Regions from separate parts of the Psychrobacillus sp. FSL K6-1267 genome, predicted to be linked through region 1. Evidence: predicted binding sites of a transcription regulator. Region 1 holds the regulator's gene; the other holds the start of a gene.
What was found. Region 1 encodes LexA, which represses DNA repair genes until DNA is damaged. Its sites were predicted from a motif close to CGAACATATGTTCG; they were not measured.

Region 1 (8,009 bases):
ACCACCGATTAAAGCGACAATTACTATAACAACCCATATCCAAGTATCCAATGTTTCTCCTCCTTTACCAACTTCTCTACGTGTACAAGACACCAATTGAAATTATACTATAAATTTCATAGGCATTCTATATAAATTCTTTGATAAATAGCAATTCGAATACTTTTAAGAAAAAGTATTCGAATTGCAAAGAAGAATATTATTTTTGTAGTAGATTTTTCATCTTAGAAACAACATTTTCTACACTAAAGCCATATTCCTTCATTACGATCTCTCCAGGTGCACTTGCACCGAATTGGTCTATTGCAATAACGTCACCTTCGAATCCAACATAACGATGCCATCCAAGAGAAGATCCCATTTCAATAGCAAGGCGTTTTGTTAAGTTAGAAGGCAACACAGCATTTTTATATGCAGTATCTTGTTTTTCAAATCTATCCCATGATGGCATAGATACTACAGAAACTTGAATTCCTTCTTCTGCTAAAGCTTTTTGAGCCTCTACTGCTAGTCCAACCTCTGAACCTGTTGCAAGTAAGATACCCTCTGCATTTTCAACTGGTGAAACGATATAAGCTCCCTTTTCCACACCTTCACTAGCTTGGTCTACAGAACCTTTAAGTGTAGGTAAGTTTTGACGAGAAAGCACTAACACAGTTGGTTGATCCTTAGAGGATACAGCTAATTTCCATGCTTCCGCTGTTTCATTTGAATCAGCTGGACGGATTACTGATAAGCCTGGCATAGCTCTTAGTGAAGCTAAATGCTCAACTGGTTCATGAGTTGGTCCATCTTCCCCTACTGCAATACTATCATGAGTGAACACATATGTTACTGGCAATCCCATTAATGCGGATAGACGAATTGCAGGGCGTACATAATCACTGAATACGAAGAATGTCCCACCGAACACATGTAGACCGCCATGAAGGGCCATACCATTAAGAGCAGTACCCATTGCAAACTCACGAACACCAAACCAGATGTTTTTGCCTGCATAGTTTTCTGCAGAGAAATCTCCAGCATTTTTAATTGTCGTTTTGTTAGAACCAGCTAAGTCAGCACTTCCTCCGAAAAATGAAGGCAGATTTTTAGCGATGGCATTAATCGCTTCACCTGAAGCTGCTCTACTTGCTTGTGAAGTTCCTTCTTCATAAGTTTTAAGTGCATCTGCAAAGTTTGCAGGCATCTCTCCATTAATCGCTTGTTTTAGAGTTTGAGCTAGCTCTGGGAACTCTTTTTCATAAGTAGCTAATCTTTCGTTCCATGTAGCTTCTTCTTGAACACCTTGACGCTCAGCAGCTTCCTTGAAAGTTTCATAAACTTCCTCTGGTACATAGAAATCTTCTTCGAATAACCATTTATATTCTGCTTTAGCTAATAGAGATTCTTCTTTACCAAGCGGCATACCATGAGCATCTGCTTTTCCAGAGCGGTTGGGAGAACCAAATCCAATAACTGTTTTCACTTCGATAATTGTTGGTTTATCGTTTTGTGATTTAGCTTTGTCGATTGCAGCTGAAATTGCTTCAATATCATTACCATCTTCTACATAAATATGGTTCCATCCGTATGATTCAAAACGTTTTTCAATGTTCTCAGAGAAAGATTTATGTAAATCTCCATCTAACGAAATATCATTACTATCATATAATACGATTAATTTATCTAATTTTAAGTGTCCCGCTAGAGAAATAGCTTCAGCAGCTACACCTTCCATCAAATCTCCATCTCCGCATAATGCATACGTATAATGATCAACAATAGAATGTCCTTCTTGATTGTAAGTAGCAGCTAAATGCGCCTCAGCCATAGCCATACCTACAGCCATACCTATACCTTGTCCTAAAGGACCAGTTGTTGCTTCTACCCCTGCTGTGTGACGAAATTCTGGATGTCCGGGAGTTTTAGAGTCCCACTGTCTGAAGTTTTTAATCTCTTCCATAGGAAGATCATAACCACCAAGGTGTAGCAAGCTATATAACAGCATTGAGCCATGACCTGCTGATAAAACAAAGCGGTCGCGGTTAAACCAATTAGGATTGCTTGGGTTGTGGCGTAAATGTTTTGTCCATAATGTGTACGCCATTGGTGCAGCTCCCATAGGAAGACCTGGATGACCAGAGTTTGCTTTATCGATTGCATCGATAGATAGAGTACGAATAGTCGTAATTGCTAATAAATCTGATTGTAATGACATGAATGACATCCTCTCGAACAAAATTTTTTCTATAATAATAGTTTAGACAACAATTCGTGTATTATCAATGGTTTCTGAAATGATTAGTTAATTCAGAAATTTACCCTTTTTCGCTTGTTGTACCTTTTCTGGTGTAACATCGTTTCCAGAAGGGTCGATAACTTTTACACTTTCTATTGTATCTCTCATTGTTGCTCTAAATGTTTCCAAATATTCTTTACGCAAAGCACTTTGTTCTTTTGCTTCCTCAATAGATAATCCACTGGACTTAGACTTTTTTGCCAGCTCATTAATACGTGCTAGTTTTTCTTTACTTAACATATTTTTCATCCTTTCAACTAACTCTTATATAAAGGTATGAAAAAAACTCAGGAAGTGCAAGTCTTTACCCTTCGTGAGTCTCTTTAAATTCCATATATCTTCTATGTACGGTTGCTTTACTTATATTAAAACCTAATCCCTTTAATGTAGAGGTGATTTCCTCGTATGTGAGCCCTGCGTTCCGTAATCGGACAATTTCATCAACAGGTATATCTATTCGCTCTCTTCCCTCAGGGTTTCCACGAGTTTTTAAATTCTTTTCTGGACGATAGCCTTTTGATATCGCGCGCTTCATTCCTCTTTTAATCTTAGCATTATGAATTTTACGTTGATATTCCTCCACCAAGGCAAGGATTTCTAAAAGCATAGAATCCATTTCATTTAAGTTTAATATCCCTTTATCCTGTAACGTATAGACCGTTGTGTTTGTTTTCTGAAGTAAATGAAGGACAGCCATTCTACCATTACCTCTACCTATTCTAGTTTCATCTTGCACAAACACCGCTTTGATATCATTTTCTTTTACATAATTGAGCATCTCTAATAGCCCGTCTCTCTCAACATCATATCCACTATGCTGATCTGCAAAAACCTGAGAAACCTCACTGCCCTGTTTTTTAGCAAAATCTATCAACTCTTCCTCTTGTCTCTCTAAAGAAGTTTCTTGTGTGGATTTGTCTGTACTTACTCGACAATAAATAACTGATTTCATTCTCCCGCTACCTCTGTTCCATAATTTAAGTGAAGGTTCTCACTTACTTTAGGAACAACTATAACATCCCCAGCTTTAATAGAGGTATCGTATAAATTATTCATTTCTATTACCTGACTCACCCATTCTTCCCTTGAATCTTCTATGCCATATTTTGTTGCAAGAGCCCATAAGGAATCCCCTTGTTCTATTTTGATGTGTGAGTCTTCCTCGGTTGTTATTGTATGTGAGATTACCATAGTTGTCATAAATATAAGATTTAGTCCTAAAAATAATGCTAAAAAATAATTGTTTTTTACCCAATTCATAAAAAAACCCCCAAAATTAGAATGTTTGTTCGGAATGTATGTTCTAATATTAATACGAACATTTGTTTTTGTCAACAAATATTAGAACCTATGTTTGCATAATTTTCAGGACACTGGTATACTATTAATAAGTATTAATCTAGTAGGGAATTTATTACTAAAAGAGGTGAACTCATTGAAGAAAGCGTCTAAAAGACAGGAAGATATTCTAGCTTTTATAAAGGAAGAAGTTCGTAAAAAAGGCTATCCACCATCCGTACGTGAAATTGGTGAGGCAGTAGGTCTTGCTTCAAGTTCTACTGTACATGGCCACTTAGCAAGATTGGAAAGTAAAGGTTTAATTCGTAGAGACCCTACGAAACCACGTGCAATAGAAATATTAGATGGTTTAGAGGCTACGGTCGAAAGGCAGGGAGTTGTGCATGTTCCTTTAGTTGGGAAGGTTACAGCTGGTATGCCTATTACTGCAATTGAAAACGTTGAAGAATTCTTCCCGCTTCCTGAAACATTTGGTACTTCAGATGATCACCTATTTATGTTAGAAATTATGGGTGATAGTATGATTGAAGCTGGAATCTTGAATGGAGATTATGTCATTGTTAAACAACAGCAATCTGCTAATAATGGGGACATCGTTGTAGCAATGACAGAAGAGGATGAAGCAACAGTAAAACGATTCTTTAAAGAAAAAACGTATTTCCGCCTTCAGCCGGAGAACTCTGCGATGGATCCGATTATTGTTAATCAAGTCTCTATTTTAGGAAAAGTAGTAGGAGTTTACCGACATATTCACTAATGATTGCTTGACTTCTACAATTTTCATAGTATGATTACTTTGAGCCGATATCATATCTAACAAGAAAGTGGACATTTTTGTTTAGATCATCGAAAAACCCCTTCATGTTCGAGACATGAAGGGGTTTTGTTTATATTATTGCTTGTTTTGATTGTTTTGGTATTACATTCATTCCCTCTAAGAGAGTCTTTGCATCTTCATTAAAATAATGTTTGATGTCTTGTCTTATTAGCAAGGACGGGTTATCTCTTATTACCATTCTCAAAGCTCTAACGTCAAATTTCATAGCATGCTTATTAATCGTGTAAATCAAGGAAACTTCTTGGCGAGTTAAAGGCTGGGCTCCTGATTCTAGGGTGTCGTTTATGTAATCTAACACACTTCTCGCATTATCAATAAGTAAATGCTTATTGATATTAACTAGATTTAGATTTTCCTCTATATATTTTCTTGCTGAAGCATAATCTAACTTTTCTATACTATGATTAATCACATTAATTAATTCATTTGCATCCACATTCTATCCCTCCACTAATTCCGGAATTACAGATATATAAGTAGCATTGTACTATATTAACATCAAATTTGTAAGCTCTTTATCCTATTTCAATTCATCGGAATATTAAAAAATCTTTAGGAATTCATAAATGAATACATTTGTTTATTAAAATTTATATTTACATTATTTAATTTATATTAATAGAAAGGATTGATTTATTTGGCTTTTCCATATCGGAATGATTACAGAAAAACGTTATTACCTTATTTGAATAGTTTACAAGAAGAAAGCTGGTTTAAAACCTCACCAACCTATCCAAATAATTTGGCATGGGTTATTTCACATATTGCTACTAGTGAGGATTTCTGGATTAATGAAGTGGCACTCCAACAAAAGTTAGTTTTGACTTTAGACAAAAATTCCTCTCCGTTCGAAATACTTAAAGCTTATCAAGATATTCGCATACATACAGACGGAATATTAAATAACTTGACTGATCAACAGTTTAATCAACTGATTGAAGTCCCTAAATTTTCTGATGGTTGGATTCCTCCTTCTCCCCCAACTTTTAACTGGGTATTCCATCATATATATAGTCACGAAGCATACCACATAGGACAAATTGGCATCATCGCTCATTTCAATGGTTTTCCTAAACCTCTTTTTTAAATTAGCTTCATTGTCTAACTGAGAATATTGTTCAAAAATTATCTAATGGGGGTGAAACAATTCATCCCATTCCCTTTCGCTACATTAATTTGGCTCTTCTATCCTCAAATCATTAGATTCAACAAAAAAGGAAGGACTAAAATAAAAATTTTTGTCTTCCTTTTTTTGTTTCCCTAGCTGATGAGTACTGAAGTTAATACATATATGCGTCCCCCCAATTCCACATCTGATTATTTAAAAGCTACATAGTAGGATTTTTCTTCTCAATGCCACCTCATGCCTCAATATTTATTTTCCATAAAAATGTTATTTAAATACATTTTCTAATCCTACTGTTCTCGTAACCTGTCGTATATATCCACTCTAACAAAAACCCGTTTTCCTTCCTTATAGCAGTGACTTCATTTTAAGAGATGAATATAGTAAATAAGTGCATATTTTAAAGCCGACTGAAATCCCCTTTCTTATCGTGAGAAATAATAAATAAAGTACAGGAACTAACGACAGACCTTACATTTGCTCAACTAAATCCTTGTAAAAGCAACTATTTTTCTATCATCTTAAACCAAGTTATACAATACGTTCTTTACTTTTTTTAATAAGCACAGGATTAAAAGCCAAAAGGAGTTTTTGATAATGCGAAAATGGTTCTTTTTAATAATGGTTTCTTGTATGTTGGGCCTTACTGCTTGCTCCGTAGCAAAGGAGGAAGAAAAACCTGAAAAAGAGATAGAGAAAGTAGTAACAAAAGAAGAGACTGCTGCTGAGGAAAACAAATCAGATTCAAAAGAAGAAGCAACAGTACCTGAGGAGGAAGTGGTATCTACAGATAAGGAACTGGTGCAATACTATGTGGACGATGTGAGAGTAGCTTATATGGAGGTAACAGATTTAGCAGTACGCTGGGATGAGCTAAGATTTGGATCATCCAATGGTGAATTGGACAGCTATACATTTGCCACTGCTATTTACGAGGAAATTCTTCCACAAAATATGTTTGTTTTAGAAAACATTGAAGCTATTATTCCTCCAAATGATGATATTGCAGCCACGCATGAAATATTAATAGATGCTATTAGCAAGCAACATATCGCATTCAGTGAAATTGCTGCTGGTCTTGATGCCAATGATCCAAACAAAATAACTAAAGCAAACGAAATTCTAAATGAAGTTAGGAAATTGGATCGCGAGTTTTCGAGAAAAATGGAGGCTCTTATTAAAGAATACGGAATCCAATAACATTGCAAATTCTATTAACCTTTTTTGATGACTGATCGCCCTTGTTTAGCGACCAGTCTTATACATACAAAAGTTTTCATTTTTATAATGTGATAATAAAACAATATTCTTCTTTCAAAATGCCTATTGAGTAATGGCCTCCCTAAGCTCCTCCAGCCTATTACCTATACACTAGAAAGACGCAATCTAAAAGAGTCTCCCCTAAATAATCGACTAACACGTTAAAGTATTTACTTTTTCTCTCGTCACTTTATTTACTGTTTGATTGTAACAACAAAATATCTCTTTGCTCTCATAAAAAACAGTAATAATGGGCATTCTGTTAATGTTTAAATGTAATTCTACATATGACAGGTGGAGAAGAATAATGGGAAATCCAAAAGAACCTTTTTATAAGAAGTGGTGGTTCTGGGTAATCGTCGTAATTTTTATTATTGCACTTGCATCAGTTGGCGGAGATGATGAGCCGGACAACGATATAGCTACCGAGAAAACCCCAGAAGACAATAAAAACGAAGCTTCAACGACAGATGATCCAAAAACAGACGAGGATAAACAAGAAAAGAAAAATGATGGAAAGATTAAATCAGGGACATACAAGGTTGGTACTGATATATCCGCAGGAGAATATATAGTGTTTGCTAACGGCTACACATATATAGAAAGTTCAAAAGACAGCTCAGGTACATTGGAAGGTATTATTTTCAATGATAATTTAAGTAAGGATTCTCATTCCTATGTGACGCTTCACGATGGAGAATATTTTAAGTTTCAGGATGGTGATATGTATTCTATTGAGCAAGCTCCTTCTATAGTTCCTAATGATGATATTTATAAAGACGGTATGTACAAAGCAGGAAAAGATATCCCGGCTGGAGAATATAAAATTATTTATAATGCTGAGACAGGATTAGGATACTACGAAGTCTCAAAGAGCAGTTCGCATCAGTTAGAGGATATCGTGACAAATGAAAACGTTGAAGCAGATACATATATTACAGTCTCTGATGGACAATATATAAAACTGCAAGGCGTAACAATCGAAGCTAAATAGAAAAAAGCGTTGAGATAGAAATCTCAACGCTTTTTCAATATAAATTATTTAATATTTTACAATGAAGGACTCCCAACTACTCACTGCATCATTGGCCTATTATTTCACTCTTAAAACCTGACCAACATAAATTGTATAATTGGAGTCTAGGCCATTCCAATCTTTAATCTGTTGAACTGTGCTTCCGTAAGTTTGACTTAAACCGTAAACT
Region 2 (8,009 bases), 530 kb from region 1:
TCGGAGGTCTACAATTAGCCCATGTAGCTAGTCATGAAGGGATAACTGCAATAGAGCACATCGCAGGAGAAGACATAATTCCTATAAATTATGATCTTGTATCTCGCTGTATTTATGCAAGTCCGGAAAGTTCGAGTGTAGGAATAACAGAGCAACAAGCAAAGGAACAAGGGTTTGATGTAAAAATAGGCAAGTTCTCTTTCAAAGCAATTGGAAAGGCTCTTGTATACGGTGAATCGGATGGCTTTGTGAAAATTGTTGCCGATAAGAAAACAAATGACATATTAGGCGTTCATATGATTGGACCTCACGTAACGGATATGATTTCAGAGGCTGGTTTGGCAATGGTTCTAGATGCTACTCCTTGGGAAATGGCACATACAATTCATCCACATCCTACCTTGAGTGAAATCATGGGAGAAGCAGCGTTAGCTGTAGATGGTAAAGCTATTCATATGTAAAAAAAGGGGGATTTCTATATGACAAACAATCGTCATGAGGAGCTTGGGTTAACAAATGAAGATGTATTAAAAATGTTTGAGACGATGCTAATGGCACGCCGTATTGATGAGCGTATGTGGTTATTGAACCGTGCGGGTAAAATTCCATTTGTTATCTCTTGTCAAGGACAAGAGGCAGCACAAGTGGGAGCGGCATTTGCTCTAGATAACACAAAGGATTATATTGCACCATATTATCGCGATATGGGAGTAGTACTGCATTTTGGTATGACACCTAAAGATTTAATGCTATCTGCATTTGCTAAAGCAGAGGATCCGAACTCTGGCGGACGTCAAATGCCGGGGCATTTTGGACAAAAGAAGAATCGTATTTTAACTGGTTCCTCTCCAGTTACAACACAGCTTCCCCATGCAGTTGGAGTCGCTCTAGCTGCTAAGATTGAAAAGAAGGACTTTATCACTTTTGTAACGCTAGGCGAAGGTTCATCTAACCAAGGTGATTTCCATGAAGGATTGAACTTTGCAGGGGTGCATCAATTACCTTGTATCACAATGGTAGAAAACAACAAATATGCAATATCTGTTCCTTTTGAGCGCCAAGTTGCTAGCAAAAATGTCGCAGATCGTGCCAGCAGCTATGGAATGCCAGGTGTTACAGTAGATGGAAAAGACCCAATCGAGGTTTATAAAGTAGTGAAAGAAGCAGCTGATCGTGCAAGAAATGGGGAAGGTCCTAGTCTTATTGAGGCAGTGACTTACCGATTAACTGCCCACTCATCAGATGACGATGATAGACAATACCGTACTGCAGAAGACATTGCAGAAGGGAAAGCATTAGATCCTATTATTACATTTGCAAAATATTTAAGAGATTTAGACATTCTGTCAACAGATCTTGAAAAAGAAATAAATGATCGCATTATGAAGGAAGTAAATGAGGCGACTGATTATGCAGAAGCTGCACCATATGCTGCTCCGGAAGATGCATTAAAACATGTCTATGCTGAAAAAGACGGGGGGAACGCATAATGGCAATCATGTCTTATATCGATGCAATAACACTTGCAATGAAGGAAGAAATGACTCGTGATGAGCGCGTTTTCGTTCTTGGTGAAGATGTTGGACGTAAGGGTGGAGTGTTCAAGGCAACCAACGGACTTTATGATGAGTTTGGAGAATACAGAGTTCTAGATACTCCTCTTGCAGAATCTGCTATTGCGGGAGTAGGGATTGGGGCTGCAATGTACGGTCTTCGTCCTATTGCTGAAATGCAGTTTGCAGACTTTATCATGCCTGCTGTTAACCAAATTATCTCAGAGGCTTCACGTATTCGTTACCGTTCTAATAATGATTGGACTTGTCCTATAGTAATTCGTGCGCCTTTTGGTGGCGGAATTCACGGTGCGCTTTATCATTCTCAATCTGTAGAGGCTATTTTTGCTAACCAACCTGGACTAAAAATCGTTATTCCTTCTACTCCATACGATGCCAAAGGATTATTAAAAGCGGCTATTCGTGATGAAGACCCGGTTATGTTCTTTGAGCACAAGCGTGCTTATCGCCTTATTAAAGGAGAGGTTCCGGACGAAGATTACACGATTGAAATTGGAAAAGCAGATGTAAAGCGTGAAGGGGAAGATATAACAGTTATTACTTATGGTCTGGCTGTTCATTTTGCTCTTCAAGCAGCAGAACGTTTAGAAAAAGATGGCATTTCTGCGCATATTTTAGATTTACGTACCATTTATCCTTTAGACAAAGATGCAATTATCGAGGCTGCTTCCAAAACCGGTAAAGTGTTACTTGTAACAGAGGATAACAAAGAAGGTAGCATAATTAGTGAGGTGGCAGCGATTATCGCCGAGAATTGCTTGTTTGATTTGGATGCTCCGATCATGCGCCTTGCTGGTCCTGATGTTCCAGCTATGCCATATGCCCCTACAATGGAAAAATTCTTTATGATTAATCCAGACAAAGTAGAAAAAGCAATGCGTGAGCTAGCTGAATATTAAGTTATTGGAAATATGCTTAGGTGAATTTGATCTATTAAAGGAGGAACCCATATGGCACTAGAACAAATTAAAATGCCTCAGCTTGGGGAAAGTGTAACCGAGGGAACAATCGAAAAATGGTTAGTTAAACCAGGCGATCATGTAAACAAATATGATGCACTTGCAGAGGTCAATACGGACAAAGTTACTGCAGAAGTACCTTCTTCCTTTACAGGAGTCATTAAAAAACTTGTTGCAAATGAAGGAGATACGCTTGCAGTTGGAGAAATCGTCTGTACAATTGAAACAGAAGGCGGCTCTTCCGAGGAAAAAATTGTAGAAGTGAAGGAAGCAGCTCCAGAAGAACCAACTGCAGAAACAGTTAAACCAGCTGAAGTGAATAAACATATCCAATCAGCACCGGCAGAACGGGATAAAGGAATAAAAGCTCGTTACTCTCCTGCAGTTCTTAAACTTTCTCAGGAGCATGACATAGACCTTTCTTTAGTAACAGGTACTGGTAATGAAGGCAGGATTACTCGTAAGGATCTACTAAAAATCATAGATAGTGGAGAGATTCCAAAGGCTGCTCCTGCTGCAAAATCTGCCGTAGAAGAAGCGCCGGCTGTATCTTCTGCTCCTGCGAATTCCCAATCAAAGTCTGCTCCTGTTAATGTTCCAGTCGGAGCAGGTGATATTGAAATTCCTGTTACAGGCGTTCGAAAAGCAATTGCAGCTAATATGCTACGTAGTAAGCATGAAGCGCCTCACGCTTGGACAATGATAGAAGTGGATGTAACTAATCTTGTTCAATACCGTGACTCTATTAAAAATGAGTTTAAACAAAAAGAAGGCTTTAACGTTACATACTTTGCCTTCTTCGTTAAAGCAGTAGCACAAGCATTAAAAGAGTTCCCGATGATGAACTCTATGTGGGCTGGTGACAAAATAGTCCAAAAGAAAGACATCAATATTTCGATTGCGGTTGCAACAGATGATGCATTGTTTGTTCCAGTGATTAAACAAGCAGATGAAAAGACTATTAAAGGGATTGCACGTGAAGTGAATGAGCTTGCAGGAAAAGTTCGCTCTGGTAAGCTTAAATCAGATGAAATGCAAGGTGGTACTTTCACAGTCAACAATACTGGTTCATTTGGTTCTGTTCAATCAATGGGTATCATCAACTACCCACAAGCAGCAATTCTTCAGGTGGAATCTATTGTTAAGCGTCCAGTTATTATGGATGGCGGCATGATTGCTGCAAGAGATATGGTGAACCTATGTCTATCTCTAGACCACCGCGTGCTAGATGGCCTTGTTTGTGGTCGCTTCTTAGCTCGTGTGAAAGAAATATTAGAAAATATTTCGAAGGAAAATACATCTGTATATTAATATTCAGGCGAGAAGTCCCTCAGTAAGGGCTCTCGCCTTTTTTTATTTATAAAACTTAAGTCCCTTTCGTTTACTTTTTTAAACTATTTCTATAGCATTTAAAAGGAAAGAGATACACATGAATTTTCTATGAAGGGACGATTATATATTATGAAATTAAGTGTTTTAGATCAAGCACCGATCACGGCTGGAAATACTGCAGCAGATGCATTAAAAAAAGCAGAAGAATTAGCCCTTTTAGCTGACGAATTAGGCTATCACCGTATGTGGATGGCTGAGCATCATGGAACCGGGGCTTTTGCGAGCTCAGCTCCTGAAGTCATTGCAGCCCATCTTGCTGCTAAAACTCAAAAGCTCCGTATTGGTACTGGCGGCGTTATGATGATGCATTATTCAGCTCTTAAGCTTGCAGAGGTCTTTAAGACGTTAAGTGCTTTTTCTCCAGGGAGAATAGACTTCGGAGTGGGGCGTGCTCCTGGCGGGGATAACTATGCGATGCATGCTCTTTCTGAGGGCCGTCCACCAATGGTGAACAATATGTATGAAAAACTAGGAACTGCATTACAGCTTTTAAATGACGAAGTTCCCGAGGACAGTGTGTACAATAAAACGATTGCTACTCCATCTAATATCGTGCTTCCCGAAGCTTGGTTGCTTGGCTCGACAGGGAACAGTGCGATTCAGGCAGGAAAGATGGGCTTGGGATATTCCTTTGCACAATTCTTTCAGGGAGGAATGACTCCTGCTATTTTAAATGCATACCGTACAAATTTTAAACCTTCAGCATTAATGGAAAAGCCTGAGATTAACGTAACGTATTTAGTGACAGTTGCTGAAACAAAAGAAGAGGCAGAATTTGAAGCACTTCCACAGGATATATCTAGACTTTCTCTGATGAAGGGACAAATTCGCCAGCTTATGACACCTGAAGAAGCACAAAACTATCCTTTATCTGAAATGGATCGCATGATGATCCAGGAAAATCGTAAAATCCATTTAGTTGGTTCTGCAAAAGAAGTAGCTACTACTCTTCAAGAAGAACAGGCGCATTATGGGTTTGATGAGGCGATGATTTGTAGTATACCGCATTCTCAGCAAAAGCGTTTAGATGTATATCGATTGTTAGCAAAAGAATTGTTGTAGTGTCTTGATTCTCTTTTATATTAATACTGACTGAGCTTCTTGGTATCTTTAGCGAGTAAGTGAACGATTCGTCGTTCACTTACTCGCTTTTTGAATTGACTTCGTTCGTACTATTACAATTCTCAACTCAAAAAACATACTTTTGCCTTGCTTGCTTTCTAGTATAGATTGTTTGCTAACAGGAAAAAACAAGAATAATACTTTATAACATGAATTGCTTTAAATTGGCGGTTGATAACAGAACAAACGTTCTATATAATGATAAAAAAGAAAGGTGATGGAGATGGCTAATTTCGAGGAAGACTGGAACGCGTTGGATTTATCTAAAATCCGTGATAGAGGTTCAAAAAAGTGGGTGGCGATGATGTTGCCTGAACACGTGAAGATGTTGAGAGACTATCATGAGGAGATAAAAAAAGTTCCGCGCCCAGATCTAAATGAGTTCGACTATGAAGCAATTCAAGAACAAATTGAACTTGCGATGAAAAGAAATGTAGACATAAAAATTAAACGTTGGAAAGATGGAGAATTTTTATATCATCGAGGGACAATTCAATGGATTGATTTAACTAGGCGCATTATCGAATTAGAAGATCCATTTCAATTTTTTGAAGTGAAATTGGATGAAATTGTGGACGTGACGATATTAGAATAAAAACATTCTGAGAGACCTCCTTATAGAGGTCTTTATTGTTTGGAAGTGCTAAGTCTAAATAGATTCAAACATAAAATAATTATAGACAAGATAACTGATGAATCACTTGGGATATATTCAATGTTAGATTTGCTAAATACCTTAATGATAATGAATTCCGTACCTAAATACTCTTCCAGTAATTTAATATGGACGGTCACACTTGGCTGAGAGACCATTAATTTTTCAGATGCCTTTCGAAAGTTTAAGGTATCTGCAGCTACACAAAATGTTTTTAACCAGTGATATTCCATTATATTCACCTACTTGATTAACTTTTTTAATTAAGTTAATTATATATATTTAATTTTTATTATCAATGTTTTTAAATATAATAAAGAAAAAGGAGGCGTTTCATATGTTTCAAAAAGGATTAAAAGATGTAGTTGCTGTTCATACAAAAATCGCATCGGTGGATGGAGATATAGGAGAGCTTAGATACCGTGGGGTAAAAGTAGATGAGCTAGTAAATGAAGGGTCATTTGAAGATATCGCCAATTTTTTGTGGACAGGGGAACGAACAAACACTAGTTTTCCATCTTTAAATGAATTTAGAGAACTACCAAATCACATAATTGCAATTATTGATGCTCTTCCAATGGAAGTGTCCTTGATGGATGCGATGAGAACGACGATATCAGGCTATGCTCATGCAGAATTTAAAGAAAAATCACTAGAAGAGCAGGCGATAATTTTAACAGCAGCACTGCCGGTCATAGTTGCTAGACATTATCGAAACCAAAAAGGATTAGCAATAGTAGAGCCTAAAAAAGAACTTAGCCATACTGCCAATTATTTATGGATGCTAAATGGTGAAGTACCAACAGATGTACAAGTTGAAGCGCTTGAAACCTATTTAAAGCTAACGATGGAGCACGGTTTAAATGCCTCGACCTTTGCTGCTAGAGTAACGATTTCGACAGAGTCAGATCTTACAGCTGCAGTAACTTCAGCGTTAGGAACAATGAAGGGACCGTTGCACGGAGGAGCGCCTTCAGGGGTAATTTCACTACTCAATGAGTTTAAAAATCCTACAATGATCAGAGACATTGTAAGAGATAAAATTATAAATGGCGAAAAGATAATGGGCTTTGGTCACCGAATATATAAGACAGAGGACCCTCGTTCCATTTTACTTCGAGACAAATGCTTAAACCTCCAAGGAAAGGATCCTTGGTTAGATATCGCAACTATAGCAGAAAAAGAAATTATTGATTTACTTGCAGAGCATAAGCCTGGACGCAAGCTATACACAAATGTTGAGTATTATGCTGCTGCAATCATGCGCTCGATAGATATGCCAGCAGAACTATTCACACCTACATTTAGTGTAGCTAGAATGGTAGGCTGGACTGCACATGCTATTGAACAAATAAGAGACAACACCATTTTCCGCCCACAATCCATTTATGTAGGGGAATTAAAGTAATAGAGGTAATAATGCAGAAGCATCCGGCAAATGTTTATTTTCTATATATACTTAAATAAAAAGAAATCATATTGAACTAAGTATTGTGGATTTCCGTTTTGGTGTACTCTTTGCGAGAGGAGCGATAAGCCATCTCTGCCGCTATTGTTGTTACACAAAACATGTTGTTAGCTGCCCACCCACATTGTCTGCGTGACGCATAATGGGATTGTTCTCAGGCATCTGGTATTGGTTATATCGCTATATAGTCGAAACTGTTATGTGTTTAGTTTGCTAAATATAAAAAGTCATGTGTTATAAAACACATGACTTTTTTATGATTTTTGTTTATTTTTGATGAATGTGTAAATATTTAAAACAACTCCTATGACAAACATAATAATTGCATTCAATGCAAGAACTAAAACCATAAATCCTCCTGCAAAAGCAATTCCTTCTCTTGTGTCATCTGGATCAAAGTTTTTATTAGCATAATAAATTCCGAAAGCGATAAAACAATAGACTATCACCGGAACTAAAAGGGCCATAACAATTGAAGAAACCCATAAAGGAATTTTCCTTTTTTGGTATAAATACACTGCTAAACCATCACAGATTACAAGAGACAATAATAAAACAATCCAAACAATAGCATCACCGTTCATATTAATTACACCCCTTCTATAAAAGGTTAACCTAATGTGGATATTTTTACAATTAAAGGTAATTTTCTGGCATCAGAAGAGTGCTTATACCGAAAAATTGAATAAACTGATGTGGAGAAAACCGAACTTTGGAAAGGACAGTTAGACCGTAATCTAACCTACCCCGCCAACATACCCCTAATTGGTTTCCTGCAACTTTACTAGGAAATCAGTGGATATACATTACTGTAAATACGCAAAGGGGAGTATGGCATA

Region 2: the regulator LexA is predicted to act here: its motif matches at 5,227-5,240, upstream of MHB55_RS11355 (YolD-like family protein).

Annotation. Positions count from the first base shown of each region.
Region 1 is NZ_JBBOOR010000001.1:1,713,637-1,721,645, reverse strand. Features, by position in the region: gene MHB55_RS08580 (YneF family protein) at 1-51, opposite strand, end outside; gene tkt (transketolase) at 200-2,200, opposite strand; gene MHB55_RS08570 (DUF896 domain-containing protein) at 2,288-2,521, opposite strand; gene MHB55_RS08565 (YneB family resolvase-like protein) at 2,586-3,233, opposite strand; gene yneA (cell division suppressor protein YneA) at 3,230-3,541, opposite strand; gene lexA (transcriptional repressor LexA) at 3,717-4,337, shown strand; gene MHB55_RS08550 (hypothetical protein) at 4,468-4,854, opposite strand; gene MHB55_RS08545 (DinB family protein) at 5,056-5,505, shown strand; gene MHB55_RS08540 (hypothetical protein) at 6,142-6,744, shown strand; gene MHB55_RS08535 (hypothetical protein) at 7,112-7,798, shown strand; gene MHB55_RS08530 (N-acetylmuramoyl-L-alanine amidase family protein) at 7,898-8,009, opposite strand, start outside.
Region 2 is NZ_JBBOOR010000001.1:2,248,111-2,256,119, reverse strand. Features, by position in the region: gene lpdA (dihydrolipoyl dehydrogenase) at 1-461, shown strand, start outside; gene MHB55_RS11375 (thiamine pyrophosphate-dependent dehydrogenase E1 component subunit alpha) at 480-1,490, shown strand; gene MHB55_RS11370 (alpha-ketoacid dehydrogenase subunit beta) at 1,490-2,473, shown strand; gene MHB55_RS11365 (dihydrolipoamide acetyltransferase family protein) at 2,525-3,844, shown strand; gene MHB55_RS11360 (LLM class flavin-dependent oxidoreductase) at 3,995-4,987, shown strand; gene MHB55_RS11355 (YolD-like family protein) at 5,271-5,642, shown strand; gene MHB55_RS11350 (LysR family transcriptional regulator) at 5,675-5,935, opposite strand; gene MHB55_RS11345 (citrate/2-methylcitrate synthase) at 6,040-7,110, shown strand; gene MHB55_RS11340 (hypothetical protein) at 7,425-7,754, opposite strand.